Regions from separate parts of the Variovorax sp. PMC12 genome, predicted to be linked through region 1. Evidence: riboswitches for the same ligand, from Rfam matches in the RefSeq annotation. Region 1 holds a riboswitch; the other holds the start of a gene.
The links. Region 1 has a riboswitch for S-adenosylhomocysteine ahead of ahcY (adenosylhomocysteinase). Riboswitches for the same ligand answer to the same signal wherever they lie in the genome.
Positions count from the first base shown of each region.

Region 2: linked by a shared signal. The riboswitch ahead of metH (methionine synthase) and the one ahead of ahcY (adenosylhomocysteinase) in region 1 are both predicted to bind S-adenosylhomocysteine.

Region 1 is NZ_CP027773.1:4,867,071-4,873,537, forward strand. It holds gene C4F17_RS22655 (hypothetical protein) at 1-1,620, opposite strand, end outside; S-adenosyl-L-homocysteine riboswitch at 1,813-1,882, shown strand; gene ahcY (adenosylhomocysteinase) at 1,950-3,389, shown strand; gene C4F17_RS22665 (TlyA family RNA methyltransferase) at 3,400-4,176, shown strand; gene metF (methylenetetrahydrofolate reductase [NAD(P)H]) at 4,187-5,011, shown strand; gene C4F17_RS22675 (septal ring lytic transglycosylase RlpA family protein) at 5,104-5,718, shown strand; gene C4F17_RS22680 (23S rRNA (adenine(2030)-N(6))-methyltransferase RlmJ) at 5,729-6,467, opposite strand, start outside.
Region 2 is NZ_CP027773.1:3,889,508-3,895,974, reverse strand. It holds gene C4F17_RS17985 (PACE efflux transporter) at 1-68, shown strand, start outside; gene C4F17_RS17980 (lipase secretion chaperone) at 81-1,016, opposite strand; gene C4F17_RS17975 (esterase/lipase family protein) at 1,033-1,989, opposite strand; S-adenosyl-L-homocysteine riboswitch at 2,177-2,252, shown strand; gene metH (methionine synthase) at 2,332-5,046, shown strand; gene C4F17_RS17965 (ArnT family glycosyltransferase) at 5,101-6,467, shown strand, end outside.

The DNA.
Region 1 (6,467 bases):
GATGCGGTAGATCGCGGCGTTGTTGCACAGGTAGAGCGTGGTGCCGCCGTTGGCAACCTGGATCTGCGTGATCGACGAATCGCCCGTGGTGGCCGTCAGGTTGATGCCCAGCCGGTTGTAGACGCCGTCGAGCGCGGCCTGCGTCTTCACCAGGGCGCGCGATGCCACGAAGGGCCGCACGCCGTAGCTCGCCGGCGTGACCTGCGCGACCGCGAACGGGAACGATCCGACCACCGTGTCCGCGGCCAGCCGGAAGCGCGCCGTGTTCACCGGGCTCGTGATGCGGCTGCTGTCGAAGACGAAGCTGCCGGGCTCGGCCGTGTCCTCGGCGAAGCTGCCCGAGGCGAGGGTGCCGCTTTCGTCCGTCATCTCGTAGCGCTTGCTGTCGAGGTTCAGCGCCAGCGTCTGCCGCGTGCCGTTGGTGGCGTACACCTTGTAGCTGCCGTTGCGCGCATCGGGCGCTGCGCCGGTGTCGATCAGGTTGAGCTGCAGGTAGCCCTGCGTGTTCGGGTTGCGCGCGCCGACGAGCACCGAGAGCAGGCCGTTCTGCATGGCGAAGTACTTGCTCGTGCCGCTGCCGTTGACGAGCCGGATGCCTTCGGGCTGCTGCGCAAACGTGCCGCCCACAGGCAGGGTCAGGCTGCCGTAGGTGCCGTCCGCGCCGGTGGACGTGCGCACCGAGTTCGCGGTGTCGATCAGGTTGCTGCCCCAGCTGCCCGTGGTCGACGCGCCGACACCGCGGGTGGTGGGCCAACTCGACGACTCGGGCAGGCCGATGCGCATGAACTGCACGGCCGGCGCCAGGTTGACGCCACCCGCGAGATAGACGTTCTGGCCGCCGATTCGCGCCATGCGGAAGTTGGCGACGTCGCTGCTGTTGGCGACGTTGGTGCCGACCCAGGTGTCGTCGGCGCCGGCCGCCACCGAATAGGTGCGCTTCGAGGCCGCAGGGCAGAGATCGATCTTGTAGATGATCGCGTCGTTGCAGATCTCCAGCACCGTGCCGCTGCCAGAGAGGCGCATGGCCAGCAGTGTCGAGTCCTGCGCGCCGCCCGGGCTGCGCGTGACGCTGAAGCGGTTATAGGTGCCGTCCAGCAGCGCCGCGGTGCTGACGAATTCGCGTGCCGCCACGAAGGGCTGCGCGGCGTAGGCCGCGGGGCTCGAGTACGCCGCTTGGAACGGGAACGCGCCGACCACCACATCCGCCGCCACGCGAAAGCGCGCCGTGTTGGCCGCCGTGGTGATGCGGCTGCTCGCGAAGACGTAGGTGCCGGGCTCGGTGAAGTCTTCGGCGGAGGTGCCGGACTCGGCCGCGCCGAGGTTGTCCGTCATCGTGTAGCTGCCGGCGTCGAAGTCGAGCGCCAGTTGCTGCTGGGTGCCGTTGGATGCATAGACGCGGTAGGTGCCGCTGCGCGCGTCGGCGCCGGCCAGTGCGGCCTTGGCCGCCTTCGCCACTTGCGCGGACTCGGGCGCGGCCGAGGCCTGCGCCTGCGGCGCGCCGCCGTCCAGGCCCGCCAGCGGCAGCCCGCTGCCCGTGGCACCGCCACCGCTGCCTCCGCCCCCGCAGGCCGCCAGCAAGGCGGCCAGTCCACAACCCGCGAGATATCTCGTCATCCTCATGTTGAGCCCTCTTCTTTGTCTGATGGGCCCGGCAGCGAGCCGGCTGGCTCCTGAACCGAACCTGAGCAAATCGTAAAAACAGGGGGCTTTAACGTTGAGGCTGGCAAATGTCAGCCGAAGAGGGCAGAAGACGCTCGAAATGCGCGCAAATCCCCGAGGTTGGCGCGGCTGTTCGCCCCGTCTACAATGCCCCGTCCCGAGGAGCGTTGCAGCGCCGCCAGGCGTGAGGCTCGGATCCACATCGCAACCACGCTCACCCGCTGTTCTCGCGGTGAGTCCTTTTCCCCGAACGCAGTGGCATCTTTCAAACCAGTTTTGTTGGAGTTCTCATGAGCGCTGTTCTCAAGCCCACCCCCGTCTCGACCGCCGACCAGGCGATCGCCGACCTGTCCCTCGCTGCCTGGGGCCGCAAGGAAATCCGCATCGCGGAAACCGAAATGCCCGGCCTGATGGCCATCCGCGAGGAGTTCGCGAAGGGCCAGGCGCTCAAGGGCGCGCGCATCACCGGCTCGCTGCACATGACCATCCAGACGGCCGTGCTGATCGAGACGCTGCAAGCCCTGGGCGCCGAAGTGCGCTGGGCCTCGTGCAACATCTTCTCGACGCAGGACCACGCCGCCGCCGCCATCGCCGAAAAGGGCACGCCGGTGTTCGCCATCAAGGGCGAGTCGCTGAAGGACTACTGGGACTACACCCACGCCATCTTCGACTTCGGTCCCAAGGGCTCGAAGGGCGAAGGCCCGAACATGATCCTGGACGACGGCGGCGACGCCACGTTGCTGATGCACCTGGGCCAGCGCGCCGAAAAAGACCAGAGCGTGCTGGCCAACCCGACCAGTGAAGAAGAACGCATCCTGTACGCCGCCATCAAGGCCAAGCTGGCTGTCGATCCGACCTGGTACACCCGCAAGTCCGCCGAGATCATCGGCGTGACCGAGGAAACGACCACCGGCGTGCACCGCCTGAACGAAATGTCGGCCAAGGGCACGCTGCTGTTCCGCGCCATCAACGTGAACGACTCGGTCACCAAGAGCAAGTTCGACAACCTGTACGGCTGCCGCGAGTCCCTGGTGGACGGCATCAAGCGCGCGACCGACGTGATGATCGCCGGCAAGGTGGCTTGCGTGGCCGGCTACGGCGACGTGGGCAAGGGCTCGGCACAGGCGCTGCGCGCGCTGTCGGCGCAAGTGTGGGTCACCGAGATCGACCCGATCAACGCCCTGCAGGCCGCGATGGAAGGCTACAAGGTCGTGACGATGGAGTACGCCGCCGACAAGGCCGACATCTTCGTGACGACCACGGGCAACAAGGACGTGATCACGCACGACACCATGGTCAAGATGAAGGACCAGGCCATCGTCTGCAACATCGGCCACTTCGACAACGAGATCGACGTCGCTTCGATCGAGAAGTACGAGTGGGAAGAAATCAAGCCGCAGGTCGACCACATCACCTTCCCGGACGGCAAGAAGATCATCCTGCTGGCCAAGGGCCGCCTCGTGAACCTGGGTTGCGGCACGGGCCACCCGAGCTTCGTGATGTCGTCGTCGTTCGCGAACCAGACCATCGCCCAGATCGAGCTGTTCACCAAGCCCGACGCCTACGAGGCCGGCAAGGTCTACGTGCTGCCCAAGCACCTCGACGAGAAGGTCGCTCGCCTGCACCTGAAGAAGGTCGGCGCCATGCTCACCGAGCTGACCGACGCGCAGGCCGCCTACATCGGCGTGGACAAGAACGGTCCGTACAAGCCGGACACGTACCGCTACTGATCGACAGCGCATGCGCGCCGATCAATTGCTGGTGGAGCGCGGCCTGGCCGCGTCGCGTTCGCAGGCCGTGCGGCTCATCGCCGGCGGCATGCGCTGGCGCGACGCGGGCACGAGCGACGCGTGGCGCAACGTCGCCAAGAACAAGGACGAAGTGCCCGAGTCGGCCGAGCTCGAGCTGGTCGACGCGGCCGAGGCGCGCTATGTGTCGCGCGGCGGCCTCAAGCTCGAAGGCGCGCTGGCCGCGAGCGGCGTCGATCCGGCCGGCAAGCTGTGCCTCGACGTGGGCCAGTCGACCGGCGGCTTCACCGACTGCCTGCTGCAGCGCGGCGCCACCAGGGTGGTGGGCGTCGACGTCGGCCACGGGCAGCTGCACGCGAAGCTGCGCGAGGACGAGCGCGTGGTGCCCATCGAGGGCGTTAATGCGCGCGCGCTGTCGCCCGAGGACCTCGGCGAAGAGGGCGAGTCGCGCTTCGACCTGATCGTGGGCGACCTGTCGTTCATCTCGCTCACGCTGGTGCTGCCGGCGGTGGTCGAGTTCCTGGCGGACGACGGCCGCCTGCTGATGCTGGTCAAGCCGCAATTCGAACTGCAGCCGGGCCAGGTCGGCAAGGGCGGCATCGTGCGCGACGAGTCCATGTATGCGGTGGTCGAGAAGCGCCTGCGCGACGCCTGCGAGGCCCTCGGCCTGCGCGTGCTGCAGTGGTTCGACAGCCCGATCGCCGGCGGCGACGGCAACCGCGAGTTTTTCATTCACGCCGTGCGCGCTGTTCACGCGGACGGTTCCTAAGGAGACGCAGGTGCGCCTTCCGCTGAGTTTCGAATTCTTCCCGACCAAGACGCCCGAAGGCGCGGTCAAGCTGCGCGCCGTGCGCCAGCTGCTGTATGCGCGCAAGCCGCAGTTCTGCTCGGTCACCTACGGCGCTGGCGGCTCCACGCACCAGGGCACCTTCGGTGCGGTGCAGGAGATCCTGTCCGAGGGCGTGGACGCGGCGAGCCACTTCTCGTGCATCGGCGCCACGCGCGCCACGGTGCGCGAGCAGCTCGCCGAGCTCAAGGCCATGGGCGTCAAGCGCCTCGTGGCGCTGCGCGGCGACCTGCCGAGCGGCTACGGCATCGGCGGCGAGTTCCAGTACGCGAGCGACCTGGTCGCCTTCATCCGCGAGGAGACCGGCCGCGACTTCCACATCGAGGTGGCCTGCTACCCCGAGATCCATCCGCAGGCCCGCTCGCCCGAAGCCGACCTGCAGGCCTTTGCCGCCAAGGTGAAGGCGGGCGCCGATTCGGCGATCACGCAGTACTTCTTCAGCCCCGAGGCGTACTTCCGCTTCGTCGACGACGCGCGCAGGCTGGGGCTCGACACGCCCATCGTGCCGGGCATCATGCCGATCACCAGCTCGACGCAGCTCATGCGCTTCTCGGACGCCTGCGGCGCCGAGATCCCGCGCTGGATCCGCCTGCGCCTGCAGGGCTTCGGCGACGACACGGCGTCGATCAAGTCCTTCGGCCTCGACGTGGTCACGGACCTGTGCGCGCGCCTGGCCGAGGGCGGCGCGCCGGCGATGCATTTCTACACGATGAACCAGTCGGCCGCGACGCTGGCTCTGCTGGAGCGCCTGGATTGAGAGGGCGCGCGGTCGGGGTGACGGCAGCATCGCTGCGCAGCGTGCTGCACGCGGCCCTCGTGGCCGCGACCTGCGCACTCGTGGGCTGCGCCATGCCGCCCGCCACCGATGCCGAAGGCGATGGCAGCCTGAAACCCCTGCCGCGGGCGCTGGCGGTGCCGCCGGGCGTCGCGGCGCGGTCGAGCGTGCCCTCGGTGCGCTATGACCTGGCCGTGTCCGGCACGGGCGAACTGACGCCGGACGACGGCGTGCCCGGCGACGACGGCCCGCGCGAGATCTTCGAGCGCGGCGGCGCTTCCTGGTACGGCATCCAGTTCCACCAGCGCAAGACCGCCAGCGGCGAACGCTTCGACATGACCGCCATGACCGCGGCCCACAAGACATTGCCCTTCAACACGCGCGTGTGCGTGCGCAGCCTCGTCAACGGCAGCGAGGTGCTGGTGCGCATCAACGACCGCGGCCCCTATTCGATGGGCCGCGTGATCGACCTGAGCCGCGCCGCGGCCGACCGCATCGGCCTGACCGGCCTGGGCATCAAGCAGGTGGCGCTGACCGTGGTGGACCACGACGGCATGCGCTGCGGCGGCTTGCCGGTGGAGCCGGGCGACGCGCAGGCGCCGGTGGCGTCGGCCGAGCCGCAGCAGCGTGCCAAGGTGCAGGTTCCGGCGCGGCGCAAGGTGATCGTGCCGCAGCGCCGCCGCAAGTAGCGGGAAAGGGCTAGCCGCCCGATTCGAGCGAGAAGGTGGCGTTGCGGTCCTGCCCCAGGCGTTCCGCCAGCTGTGGCAGCGCTTCGGCGAGCAGCGGCTTCAGCGTGTAGGGCGGATTGATCAGGAACATGCCGCTGGCCGGCAGGCCCGGGCGCTGCGTTTCGCCCGATGCGGCGTCCTTCGTGATCTTGCTCGACTTGACCGTCAGCGTGGCATGCAGCCACGACTTGCCGGCCTTGGTCGCCATTGTCTTCAGGCGACGCGGCAGGTCGTGCGCCTCGGGACGCGGAATGATCGGATACCAGATCGCGTAGGTGCCGGTGGCAAAGCGCTTGAGCGCCTCGGCCGCGAAGTCGAGCACGCGGCCGTAGTCGGTCTTCATCTCATAGCTCGGGTCCATCAGCACCAGCGCGCGGCGCGAGGGCGGCGGCAGGAACTTGGTGGCGCTGCCGAAGCCGTCTTCCAGCAGCACGGCGATCTGCCGGCCGGCTTCGAGCTGAGCGATGTTGGCGCTCAGCGTGCGCGAGTCGGTCGGGTGCAACTCGAACAGCTTGAGCTTGTCGTGGTCGCGCAGCAGGTGCTGGATGATGAACGGCGAACCCGGGTAGACGCGCGCGCCGCCCTTGGGGTTGAAGTCGCTGATCACGCCGAGATAGCGGGCGATGGCGTCGGCCAGCGGGTCTTCGGCGTCGGGTGCCGCCTTCTTCGCGGCCGACTTCGCCGCGGGTGCGGGTGCTGCTGCTGCTGCG
Region 2 (6,467 bases), 980 kb from region 1:
TCAACTGGGCCTTCGACCGCATCTTCGGCCTGCCGGCCTCGGCGATGGGCGAGGCGCAGCCGGCCTGAGGCGCCAGGTGCCTACTGCCCGCCCGGCGGCGCGACGGGTTTGCGCGCCGCGGCCGAGCGCATCGCCAGCGCGCCGCTCAGGCGCAGGCGCTCGGTTTCGTTGAAGAGCGTTTCGCGCAACCGGGCCTGTTCGGCTTCGGACGCCGCCGCGTAGCGGTCGAGGCGCGCATTCCAGTCCTGGTTTTCCTGGTCGAGCGCCGCGAGGTTGCGGGCCACTTCGTAGCCGTAGGCTTCGCTGCGCGCGGCAAAGCGCTCCTGCGGGCTCGCGCCTCGCGCCTCGAGCGCGGCGGTCTGCTGCATCACGTCGGCATGGGCGACGGCTTCCCGGCGCGCTTCGCGCTGTTCCGGCGACAGCCATGCCTGCTCGCTTTGCTTCAAGGCAGCGGTGCGCTGCTCGGGCGTCAGGGCGGTGTTGGCGAGCAATTCCAGCTTGTCGGCCATGAAGTTGTCCTGGCGGATCTGGTCGCCGAACAGGCCTTCGATTTCCTCGGGCGCGAAGTAGCGCCGGCGCATCGCCTCGCGCGCCTGCAGGGCCCGGCGCAGTTGCGCGGGGTCGCCGGGCGCGGGCGGCGGCATGGAGGTCAGGGCCTCCTGCATGTCGACATAGCGTTCGAGCAGTCCGAGCGCGCGCACGCGCCAGTCCTCGCGCAGGTACTTGGCCAGCAGGGCGGGGGCCTTGGCCATGAAGGCGGCCTTGTTGTCGGCCCGCGCCTCGGACAGCACCTGGTCGAAGATGGAGATGAGCGAGCTGTTCAGCAGGGCGTCGGGCACGGCGGCTGCCGTTGCGGTGTGCGCGGGTCGTGGCTCGGGGCCTGCCGTGGCGGTGGTCGCCGCGGCAGGCCCGCGTTCTGCGGCGAAGGGGCCGTCTTCGTCGGGAAGGCTCGCGAACCAGCCGCCGCCGACCGCGATCAGCACCGCGCCGCCCGCCGCCCAGGGCACCCACCGCATTCCCACGGCCGGCGCCTCAGAGGCCCGCGCTCTTCAGCCGCGCGGCCTGGTCCTTGAAGATCTCCGGCACCTTCTTCTCGTAGTACGGAAACTGGCTGCCGTAGGTGTTGCCCAGCACCTGGTTGACCTCGTCGAGGTGGTTCTGGCGGTAGTCGCCCAGGTGGGTGCCGAGCCGCGTGGTGCAGGTCGCGAGCAGGCCGTCGTTGTCTTCGCCGAAGAAGGCGAGGGTGCCCAGCGCCGACAGCGGCGCGTCGCTCGGGTCGAACAGGCTGAAGCCGGTCGACACGCCCGACCACGAGTAGTAGCGCACGCCGTTCACCACCGCCGCGCCGCTCTTCACGCTGCACGACGAGCCCTGCGCGGGCCGTCCCTGCGGGAACTTTGCGTCGAAGGCCGCGCCACCGGCCGTGGTCAGCGAGGCCAGCGCGTTCAGCGGGACTTCCGGCAGCTGGCTCGGGTCCTTGCCCGAGAGGAAGCCGATCACGCTGGTCAGCAGCCCCACGGCCTTGACGACCACGCCTTGCGCGATGCCGCCCTCGGGCAGCCTGGCGAGCAGGTCGGCCACCTTGGAGCCGCCGTTCGCGCCGCCCACCGAGGTGACCGACGCCACCATGTCGGGCGCCACCGCCGCCACATAGCGCACCGTGGGCGCGCCTTGGGAATGGCCGATCAGGTTGAACTTGAGCGTCGGGTTCTTTTCCAGCGCGCGGATGGTCTTGAGCTCCTGCAGCAGCTGCTCGCCGCGGATCTCCGAGGTGTTGGTACCCGAGACCTGCGCCACGTAGACCCGCGCGCCGGCGCCGGCCAGCTTGTCGGGAATGCCGTAGAAGTAGTCGACGCCCAGCAGGTTGTCGAAGCCCAGAAGGCCGTGGACCAGCACGATGGGGTATCTGGTCCTGGCCTCGTCGGAGGCCGCCCGGGCCGTCACCAGCGTCGAGCTGCCGCTGGCGGCCGCGCGGGCCATGGGGGTCATCGCCATCGTCGCCGCGGCAAGCCCGCAGCAAAGAACCACATTCCACTTCATGGCCATCCGGCACTCCCTGACGTCGGTTGAAAAAACGAACGTTCGTTCGGAAACGGTGGCCGCATTCTGTGGATGCGGGCGGGAATGGAAACTGGGGTTTTCCCCGTGGCGGGTTGAATCGCCCTAAAATGCTCGCCTTCCCAAGGAGCGTTGCAGCGGCGGGCCACAGCGGCCGGCCGTCAGGCTTGGGGCGACAACGACGCTCGCCTGTTCGACTCTTCCGCAGGTGAGGCCATGTCCCAGATTCCCGCTCCAGCTACCCCCGATTCCGCCCCCCTGGCACCCCCGCCCATGAAGCTGTCCGGCCTCGAGCCGGTCGCCATCGGCGAAGGCACGCTGTTCGTCAACATCGGCGAGCGCACCAACGTCACCGGCTCCAAGGCCTTCGCGCGGATGATCCTGAACGGCCAGTTCGAAGAGGCGCTGGCCGTGGCGCGCCAGCAGGTCGAGAACGGCGCGCAGGTGATCGACATCAACATGGACGAGGCCATGCTCGACAGCAAGGCCGCCATGGTGCGCTTCCTGAACCTCATTGCCAGCGAGCCCGACATCGCGCGCGTGCCGGTGATGGTCGACAGCTCGAAGTGGGAGGTCATCGAGGCCGGCCTGCGCTGCATCCAGGGCAAGGGCATCGTCAACTCCATCTCCATGAAGGAGGGCGTCGACAAGTTCAAGCACGAGGCCAAGCTGGTCAAGCGCTACGGCGCCGCCGCCGTGGTCATGGCCTTCGACGAGAAGGGCCAGGCCGACACCTACGCGCGCAAGATCGAGATCTGCGAGCGCGCCTACCGCATCCTGGTCGACGAGGTGGGCTTCCCGCCCGAAGACATCATCTTCGACCCGAACATCTTCGCCATTGCCACCGGCATCGAGGAGCACGACAACTACGCGGTCGACTTCATCAACGCCGTGCGCTGGATCAAGGAGAACCTGCCGGGCGCCAAGGTGTCGGGCGGCGTCAGCAACGTGAGCTTCAGCTTCCGCGGCAACGACCCGGTGCGCGAGGCGATCCACACCGTGTTCCTGTACCACGCCATCAAGGCCGGCATGGACATGGGCATCGTCAACGCCGGCATGGTGGGCGTGTACGACGACCTGGAGCCGACCCTGCGCGAGCGCGTGGAAGACGTGGTGCTCAACCGCCGCCCCGACGCCGGCGAGCGCCTCGTCGAGGTGGCCGAAACCGCCAAGAGCGGCGCCAAGGACGACAGCAAGAAACTCGAATGGCGCGGCACGCCCGAGAACCCGGTGCACGTCAACCAGCGCCTGTCGCATGCCATGGTGCACGGCATCACCGACTTCATCGTCGAGGACACCGAAGAGGCCTACCAGCAGATCCTCGCCAAGGGCGGCCGTCCGCTGCACGTGATCGAAGGCCCGCTGATGGACGGCATGAACATCGTGGGCGACCTGTTCGGCCAGGGCAAGATGTTCCTGCCGCAGGTGGTGAAGTCGGCGCGCGTCATGAAGTCGGCCGTGGCCCACCTCATTCCCTACATCGAGGAAGAAAAGCGCCAGGACGAGGCCGCAGGCCGCGACGTGCGCACCAAGGGCAAGATCATCATCGCCACCGTGAAGGGCGACGTGCACGACATCGGCAAGAACATCGTCACCGTCGTGCTCCAGTGCAACAACTTCGAAGTGGTGAACATGGGCGTGATGGTCCCGTGCCACGAGATCCTGGCCAAGGCGAAGGTCGAGGGCGCGGACATCGTGGGCCTGTCGGGCCTGATCACGCCCAGCCTCGAAGAGATGCAGTACGTGGCCGGCGAGATGCAGAAGGACGACCACTTCCGCATCAGGAAGATCCCGCTGCTCATCGGCGGCGCCACCACCAGCCGCGTGCACACGGCCGTGAAGATCGCGCCGCACTACGAAGGCCCGGTGGTCTACGTGCCCGATGCCTCGCGCAGCGTGAGCGTGGCGCAAAGCCTGCTGAGCGACCAGGCGACCGCGTACATCGACGAGATCAACGCCGACTACGAGAAGGTGCGCCAGCAGCACGCCAACAAGAAGCAGGTGCCGCTGTGGCCGCTGGCCAAGGTGCGCGCCAACAAGACGCCGATCGACTGGTCGAGCTACACGCCGCCTTGCCCCAAGTTCATCGGCCGGCGCGTGTTCAGGAACTTCGACCTGACCGAGCTTGCCAAGTACATCGACTGGGGGCCGTTCTTCCAGACCTGGGACCTGGCCGGCCCGTTCCCGGCCATCCTGAAGGACGAGATCGTCGGTACCGAGGCCGTGCGCGTGTACGCCGACGGCCAGCGCATGCTCAAGCGCCTGATCGAAGGCCGCTGGCTCAGCGCGAGCGGCATCGTCGGCTTCTGGCCCGCCAACACGGTGAACGACGACGACATCGAGCTCTACACCGACGAGACGCGCAGCGAGGTCGCGCTCACCTGGTACGGCATGCGCCAGCAGACCGAGAAGCAGGTGATCGACGGCGTGATGCGCCCGAGCCGCTGCCTGGCCGACTTCGTCGCGCCCAAGGCGAGCGGCCTGAAGGACTACGTGGGCGTGTTCGCCGTGACGGCCGGCCTGGGCGTGGAGAAAAAAGAGAAGTACTTCATCGACGACCTCGACGACTACTCCGCCATCATGCTCAAGGCCCTGGCCGACCGGTTGGCCGAGGCCTTCGCAGAGTCGCTACACCACCGCGCGCGCACCGACCTCTGGGGCTACGCGAGCGACGAAAGCCTGAGCAACGACGACATGATTGCCGAGAAATACCGCGGCATCCGCCCCGCGCCCGGCTATCCCGCCTGCCCCGACCACAGCGTGAAGCGGCCGATGTTCGACCTTCTGGGTTGCGCGGACATTGGAATGACCCTGACGGAAAGCCTCGCTATGATGCCCGCCGCCAGCGTGAGTGGTTTTTACTTAAGTCACCCCGATTCCACCTACTTCAACGTCGGCAAGATCGGGCATGACCAGTTGCAGGACCAGGCCGCGCGGCGCAAGGAGAGCGAGGCCGACCTGGAGCGCCTGCTGGCACCCAATCTTTGAACCCGCCGGCCGGTCCCCAGCCGACCGGCACCGGGAGTTGCTATTCAGAAATTGATATTCGCGGCCGCGCACTACGCGGCACTGGCGGTCTTCATCACCAGCAGCTGGGGTTTCGGCCGCGCATTGCTCGGCCGCCTGGCTCCGCCGCCCCGGCGTGACGCCTGGCTGGAGGCCGCGATGGCCGTGGCGCTGGGCATGGGGCTCTTCATCTGCGCGTTCCAGGCGCTGGCCATCTTCGGTGCCTTCCGGCCCGGGGCCACGCTGGCACTGGTGCTGGCAGGCGTGGCGGCCGCCGCGATCCAGTTGCCCGGCTGGCTGCGCGAGCGGCGTGCCATGCGTTCCGGCGAGGCCGCGGCGCCCTGGACCCGTTATGAGCGCATCGCCGCCATCGCGCTGGCGCTGGTCGCGCTGCCCGCCCTGGTGGCGCCGCTCGCGCCGCCCTTCGCCTTCGACGAGCTGATGTACCACCTGCCCTATGCGCGGCAGGTCGCGCAGCAGGGCACGCTGGGCATCCACGACTGGCTGCGCTACCCCTGGTTCCCGTACAACTACAACCTGCTGTATGCCGCCGCGCTGCAGCTGGGCGACGACGTGCTGCCGCACTTCCTCAACGCCCTGGCGGGTGCGCTGTCGGTGGTGATGCTCTACCGCCTCGGCATGCAGCATGCCAACCGGCTCACCGCCTGCATCGGCGCGGCCATCTGGCTGGGGCTCGGCGACTACTCCAACGCGCTCATCGACATGGGCGTCGCGCTGTTCGTGCTGTCGGCGTGCGTGGCGCTGTGGTGGTGGCGCGAGTCGCAGCCCGGCAGGCCGGTGCACGGCGGCATGCGCTGGCTGGGGCTCGCGGCCTTCTTCCTCGGCGTGGCCGCCGGCTCCAAGTACCAGGCGCTGGTCTTCATGCCGCTGGTGGCGCTGTTCGTGGTGCGCCAGGAGCGCAGCCCCAAGGCCTGGGCGCTGGCGCTGGTGTGCTTCCTGCTGCCGTGCATCTACTGGTACGCGCGCAACTTCGTCATGACGGGCGATCCCTTCAATCCCATCGGCGCGCGTGTGTTCGGTTTCACCGAATGGACGCCGGCCGACTACGTGCAGCAGGTGGCCGACGTGCGCGTGCACGCCGAGATGCCCAATGCGCTGATCTGGTCGTTCTTCCTCGCGCCCTTCGGCGTGCTGTGGAAGCGCTCTGCCGCCGTGCGCGCGGCGGGCTGGTTCTGCCTCTACTCGGTGGCCGTGTGGGTCGTGACCTCGCGCTACCCGCGCTACCTGATGGCGTCGTTCCCGCTGCTGGCCCTGGTCTCGGCCGTCGGCTGGCAGGTGCTGTTCGGATGGATCTCGTCGGGCCTGCGCCGCTTGTTCGGCCGCAAGGACGAGCGCGAGGCCGGTGCTGCGGTCGCGACAGGCGCCATGAGCCGCGACACCGC